Regions from separate parts of the Bacillus sp. 41-22 genome, predicted to be linked through region 2. Evidence: riboswitches for the same ligand, from Rfam matches in the RefSeq annotation. Region 2 holds a riboswitch; the other holds the start of a gene.
What was found. Region 2 has a riboswitch for FMN ahead of ribD (bifunctional diaminohydroxyphosphoribosylaminopyrimidine deaminase/5-amino-6-(5-phosphoribosylamino)uracil reductase RibD). Riboswitches for the same ligand answer to the same signal wherever they lie in the genome.
Positions count from the first base shown of each region.

Region 1: it holds a riboswitch for FMN, as region 2 does, so the genes downstream of both, LCF45_RS07540 (ECF transporter S component) here and ribD (bifunctional diaminohydroxyphosphoribosylaminopyrimidine deaminase/5-amino-6-(5-phosphoribosylamino)uracil reductase RibD) in region 2, are expected to answer to the same signal.

Region 1 is NZ_CP084035.1:1,469,968-1,473,458, reverse strand. It holds gene LCF45_RS07550 (YpbB family protein) at 1-506, opposite strand, end outside; gene LCF45_RS07545 (ferredoxin) at 804-1,052, shown strand; gene LCF45_RS07540 (ECF transporter S component) at 1,170-1,748, opposite strand; FMN riboswitch at 1,912-2,051, opposite strand; gene LCF45_RS07535 (hypothetical protein) at 2,300-2,986, shown strand; gene LCF45_RS07530 (peptidoglycan DD-metalloendopeptidase family protein) at 3,207-3,491, opposite strand, start outside.
Region 2 is NZ_CP084035.1:3,977,956-3,981,446, forward strand. It holds gene LCF45_RS20265 (alpha/beta hydrolase) at 1-450, shown strand, start outside; gene LCF45_RS20270 (DUF2552 family protein) at 461-706, opposite strand; gene LCF45_RS20275 (CDGSH iron-sulfur domain-containing protein) at 846-1,052, shown strand; FMN riboswitch at 1,243-1,386, shown strand; gene ribD (bifunctional diaminohydroxyphosphoribosylaminopyrimidine deaminase/5-amino-6-(5-phosphoribosylamino)uracil reductase RibD) at 1,696-2,808, shown strand; gene ribE (riboflavin synthase) at 2,790-3,434, shown strand; gene ribBA (bifunctional 3,4-dihydroxy-2-butanone 4-phosphate synthase/GTP cyclohydrolase II) at 3,447-3,491, shown strand, end outside.

The DNA.
Region 1 (3,491 bases), 2.5 Mb from region 2:
TTCCATAATCTTTTAGCCAATTCACTTCTCATATACGGTATTCCAGTGAGAAAACGTTTCACCCACATCATTATTTCTGTATCCTGTTGAATTGGAATAAATTTCGTATTCGCCTGTTGTAAATTCGAAATGGTTTGAACGATCAATGATAATCTCTTCCAAAATGTTTCACCTATTTCACCATAGTGTAAACCATTTAAATATGTCGGAAAGGCAAAGTCACCTTCCCATTTGTTTAATTGCACGTTACCAGCAGTCGTTAACACATATGTATTATCATGTATACCTTGAACTAAATCCGTTTGTAACAACTTTGCAACTTCTTGATCATAATCAGCTCTATTTAATGACTTATAAATCCCAAACAAAAAAGAAATTTGAAACATATTCCCATCTTGTAATGTTTGCGACGATCTCTTTCCTTTTAATAAATAATAAATCGAAGAAACGGTTCTTTCACCATTCAATTGTTTTAAACAATATAATAAAGTATATTGTAGCTGCATTACCGCTTCCACCTCTCAGTCTAACTTCATTCCTTTTTCAATACGATTGCACATTAACTGCTATTCATTTAACTTATCATATTCACACTACATGCTTGTATATATTCTATTGTATCAAACGAAATAACATTTAAGTATTTTGAAAATCTTATGAAATAATTCAAAAATAAGTTGACACTCTAATTGATAAGCATTATCATTATAATTTTATGTTGAAAAGTTTTTAAAACCGTTTTACAATAAGATTATAATTTTTTGGCGAACTTTTCACATACATATTATCAGGAGGGAAAAAATATGGCAAAATATACAATCGTTGACAAAGATACTTGTATTGCATGCGGTGCTTGTGGTGCTGCTGCACCAGACATTTATGACTATGATGATGAAGGCATTGCATTTGTAACATTAGACGATAACCAAGGTATCGTTGAAATTCCAGATGTATTAATTGAAGATATGATGGATGCATTCGAAGGTTGTCCAACTGACTCAATTAAAGTTGCTGACGAATCATTTGATGGCGACTCTTTAAAATTCGAATAGTCTTTTATTAACTTCAAAAAATCCCCCTCATACTTATGAGGGGGATTTTTTGCACTCTTTTTCATTCTCACTAACAAAAAAACCATTAGCAGTTACGCTGCCAATGGTTTAATATTTTTAAGCATTTTTCATTTTTGCAAATACCCATACTTTCAAGCGTGAAAATAGTGCTACAAATACAATTGTTACAACAATTCCTTTAATTACATTAAACGGTAATATCGCCGTTACAATAGTTTGTCGCATAATATCACTAGACATAGCTGGTGAATTTAAAAACCAAGTGTACGCTGGTAAAATAATAAAGTAGTTTAACACACTCATAATAACTGTCATAGTAATTGTACCTAGCATTAATCCTGTCGTTAAACTTTTTACTGTGCGATACTTTCGGAATAAGAATGCTGCTGGACCAATAAATAAACATCCCGCTATAAAGTTTGCTACTTCTCCTACTGGTACTCCCGTTAAACTTCCTTGAATTCCGTAATGCAAAATATTTTTTATCGCTTCTACAATTACACCTGCAATTGGACTAAAAATTATCGCCGCAATTAAAGCTGGCACATCACTAAAATCAATTTTTAAAAATGGCGGAAGCCCTGGGAATGGAAAATCCAACATCATTAGTAAATACGCAATACTACTTAGCATCGCTACACTCACCATCTGCACTACACTGTTTTTTTGTTTCATCTTTCTCTCTCCTTTTCCATCGATCTTCTCATGGAAAGTGGAAAGGTTCTGCTATGCCTATTTTTTCATAGAACGAAAAAACCCTTTGTGATTTACACAAAGGGAGAATTTTAAGGCACATCAAACAGACGTTCAAATACTTATCTTTTTTGAACGCTTGAACCTCCATCTTCTCCCATCCAGACTGTACTGTCGGCTTTGGAATCACACCAAATCCTGCCTTAACGGCTCGCGGGCTTAGAACGAAATTATTAAATGTTCATCACCGCCGGTCGGGATTTTCACCCTGCCCCGAAGATAGACCGATATTCTATTTTCCACTTCATTATACAACAACATGATCGTATTGTGAACAAAAAAAGTGTAACTTACTAAAAATAAGTTATTGATTTTATATAATTAAAGAAACAATCACTATATTTTACAATACAACCCATATTTTTTATAATTCGGTATTTCTCTTATGAATCCCCCTAGTCATATGTCGTCAAAAGTGATAAGATGTTGAATTGTTAAGATAAGAACATTTTCTGAGTTATGGAGGAAATGTCATGAAGAAAGATAAAAGACACTCTATTCGAGAAGCAATGAAAAAGAACTTAAGAAAAGAATACTTTTATTTGAAAAAAGAATTACTTTTCTACTGTCCAATTGATCTAGGCACATTCTCAAGAGAGACATACTACGCTACTTTTGACCAAGATGGCATAAGTATTTATCAGTATGATAAAAAAACAGAAAGTAAATTAAAATTGTGTGAGCGTCATCCATGGAAGAGTTGGAATAAGGTAAAAGTTGATCACTATTTAACAACTTCTCAATTTATTTTCCAAGGTGAGCGAAACTGGATTTTATCCCTTTTCCAAAAAGGAAAAGAAGCTCAAAAAATAATTGAAGAACATACATCTTTACAAACGGAAGTTGTTTCCCGTCCGTTTTCCAAGAAACTTCCTGGTTTCCGTTCTGATACTCCATTGAATAAATACATCGGTAGCATTTGTTACACTGCACTTATTGCATTTTTATTAAAATGGATGATTCCATTTCAAGCACCACAAATCGCCCTGTATTCTCTTTCAATTGGCTTTATGCTTCTTGGTTTACTTTGTCTTACAATTGGTCTAATCGAACCAACTATCGTACTATTTCGGACAAAAGAAAAAACAAGAACAAAAGTCTTTTACTTATATAGCTACTTAGCTATTACTGGATTTATATGTGTCTTTATTTTTTGGTAAAAGAAGCCGTCCCAAAAGATCTTTTGGGACGGTTTTTCGTTAGGAATAGGTTGCTCTTACTGTCGCATTTTATTGTTAGTCGACATTTCTTGTCGAAATGTCGATATAATAATAGCTATGTTCGATATAAATTTGCGTCGATATAATTTCATTTACTATCGCAATCTTAAATAAGAAAAAAATAAATTTATTCAAAAGTTATGCTTTTGAGACGTTGCCTTTACTTGACGTATAGTTGTTGGTTCGGATAGATTTGCTCTTGTCGCAATCCATTCCTCACTTTAATTTCCTCAACTGTCATACTAAATTTCCGGGCAATACCAACTAAAGTATCACCTTTTTGTACAATATATAGTGATGACGACACAACTTGATTTTTTTGTTCATTTAAAACAAGCAACGGATTCATCGCATTCCTTTTCTCCATCGTCCATCTCCCTTGATGCACTTCTAAATGTAAATGCGCTCCTCGCGATTCTCCTGTATTCCCTACCTCTCCAATTAG
Region 2 (3,491 bases):
TCTATGGGTGCTGCAACTCTTCTTCAATATGCAGGACTTGTAGAAGATGGTGCTGATTTTTATATTGCTGATTGTCCTTTCTCTGATTTTTATGGACAGTTACAACATCGTTTGAAAGTTGAGTTTCATTTGCCAAAATGGCCTTTGTTACCTTTAGCAAATGCCTTTTTAAAAGTTCGTGATGGCTATACAATCCGTGAAGTTTCACCAATTGATTGTATAAAAAATATTAACAATCCGGTTCTCTTTATTCATAGTAAAGATGATGACTATATTTTATCTGATATGACGAAATCACTTTATGAAGCGAAAGAAAATAATAAACAGCTTTATATTGCAGAACATGGTGCACACGCTTGCTCTTATAATGAAAATAAAGAAGAGTACGAAGATGCCATCGATCAATTTTTAAACACATATGTAAAAGAAACAAAAAACAGGCTTGCATAAGCCTGTTTTTTTACTGCGCTAAAACGTCTGTAACTTGTTCCATATTTTCAGAAATCCACTTTACTGCCTCGTCTAGCGTTGGGAATTCCGTCGTTTGAAAAGTTACCTCATCTTGAAGTAACCAAACATCTTTCGGTTCTTGTCCTACACCTGCGATTGACCAATGAAGTAAACTATATGGATGATTATCATTCAAAAATGATGCCCATGTGCGCTCATTTGCAATATTTTGTAGTGTGTGTAATTTTTTATCCATCTTTCGTCACCTTACTCTAGTCAGTTATAAAAACTATTATAACACTCTCTTCTCTCTCAAACAAAGTGCTCTTTTTATATTGTCAAGTACTCTCCCTAATTATATGATGAGAGTAAGCGTTTGGAAAGGAGGGATAACGTTGGCAAAAGTACAAATTAAAGTGAATGATAATGGCTCTTTTCGCGTTACAGGGGACGTGGAATTAGTTGACTCACAAGGGAATGTATTCCCAGCAAAACCAGCATTTTCTTTATGTCGTTGTGGTTTATCAAAAAACATGCCTTATTGCGATGCTTCGCATAAAGGCAAATTCGAGTCTGTTGTTAGAGCACCAGAGGCAGAATAAATATTTAAAGAGCATGCACATTTATTTGTGTATGTTTTTTCTTTTGATCAAAGCCTATACAGCCCTTCCCCTTTCAACATTTCTATTACTTTCGTCCCCATTCAAATCGGCATATATTTTCAAACAATTCTTCACATTCGAACATTTTTTACTATGCTTTTTTCTTTTTTGTGCTATAATGTGAGCAAACAACATCCTTCGGGGTCGGGTGAAATTCCCAACCGGCGGTGATGAAGCGATAGCTTCTAAGTCCGTGACCCGTTTTCAACGCGAAAACGGTGGATCTAGTGAAACTCTAGGGCCGACAGTATAGTCTGGATGGGAGAAGGATATGTTTTCTAGTAATTTTATATAGCGAATACACTTTTATTTCAGTATGCATATTTTTAAAGTTTCATTTTGAATCTTTATATATGTTTTATTTTGTATAGTTATGTTTCTATACTGAAATAAAAAGATACGACTAGCGTTGAAAGAATTTGATATTTTGCTAGGTTTTTTCCTTATGCCAAAATATCAGTCATCGTTAGGTTTCTTTCCTATACTTTCGTATTCGAACTATATTTCTAGAAATCACGTCTCCCAAACCCCAAGGATATAAAATCCTTGGGGTTTTTTGATTTTTTCAGGAGAGGTGAAAAGAATGACAGATCAAGAATATATGAGGATTGCCTTGCAGTTAGCACAAGGAACATCGGGACAAACAAGCCCAAATCCTATGGTTGGTGCCGTTGTTGTTAAAGATGGGAAAATCGTTGGAATGGGTGCCCACATGCGTGCTGGTGAAGAACATGCTGAAGTTCATGCTCTTCACATGGCTGGTGAAAGAGCAAAAGACGCTACCGTTTATGTAACACTTGAACCGTGTAGCCATTTTGGAAAAACACCCCCTTGCTGTGAATTACTCATTGAAAAAGGAGTTCAGCGTGTTGTAATTGCTACTCTTGATTGCAATCCACTCGTTTCCGGCAATGGAAAAAGAATATTGGAAGAAGCTGGAATCAAGGTAACTACTGGTGTTCTTGGGGCGGAAGCCACTTTATTAAATCGATACTTTTTTCACTATATGAAAACGAAACGTCCCTTTGTAACAATAAAAACAGCAATGAGCTTAGATGGAAAAACAGCAACTGTAACCGGTGAAAGTAAGTGGATTACAGGCGAAGAAGCACGCGCTGACGTTCACCAATATCGTCATATACATGATGCTATCCTAGTCGGTGTGAATACAGTTCTAACTGATAATCCACACTTAACAACACGAATTCCAAACGGAGGTAAACATCCTATACGCGTTATTTTAGATACCCACTTACGAACGCCGCCATCTTCTCATGTCATAACAGATGGCTTAACTCCGACATGGATTATTGTCGGTAAGGATGTAAGCAAAGAGAAAATAGCGTCTTATGAATCTAACAATATAGCTGTATTCCAAATGAAAACACAGCAAATTGAAATACAAGATGTCCTATCCCTACTCGGTGAGAAACAAATTCTTTCTCTGTTCGTTGAAGGTGGTCAAACGGTGCATGCAAACTTCTTAAAAACAAATAGTTTTAATGAAATCGTGACCTATATAAGCCCGAAATTAATTGGTGGAAAAGATGCCCCCACCTTATTTGGCGGAGCTGGTTTTTCGAAGTTACAAGATGCACTTTCCTTAACAATTCAAGAGATGAAACAAATCGGTAATGATATAAAAATTGTTGCAACCTTAAAAAGCGAGGTGACGGAATGTTTACAGGAATCGTAGAAGAGTTAGGAACGATATCAAGCATGACTCAAAGTGGTGAAGCAATGAAGCTAACTATTAGCGCAAAGCAAATTTTATCGGATGTCAAATTGGGTGATAGTATCGCAGTTAACGGCATTTGCTTAACAGTAACTACTTTTACGACTACTTCATTCACTGTCGACGCAATGCCTGAAACAATGAAAGCAACATCACTTCGTATGCTAAAGCCAAGTGCCAAAGTGAATTTAGAACGGGCGATGGCTGCGAACGGACGATTCGGTGGACATTTCGTCACCGGACATATCGATGGCATCGGTACGATTTTAACTAAAAAACAACATTACAATGCCATCTATTACAAAATAGCAATTTCTGATGAATTACTACGCTATTGTTTGCATAAAGGATCCGTTGCTGTTGATGGCACTAGCTTAACAATATTTGATATAGACGAATCTTCAATTACAATTTCACTCATCCCCCACACAGTAAGCGAGTCTATAATCGGAGAAAAAAAAGCCGGGGACATCGTAAACATTGAGTGTGACATGATTGGAAAATATATTGAACGCTTTATCTCAAAGCCCGCAAAAAGAACTGGTTCAATGACCGAAAGCTTTTTACAAGAAAACGGATTTCTATAAGGAGGAAGCACAATGTTTCATCGTATTGAAGAAGCTCTAGAAGATTTAAAACAAGGA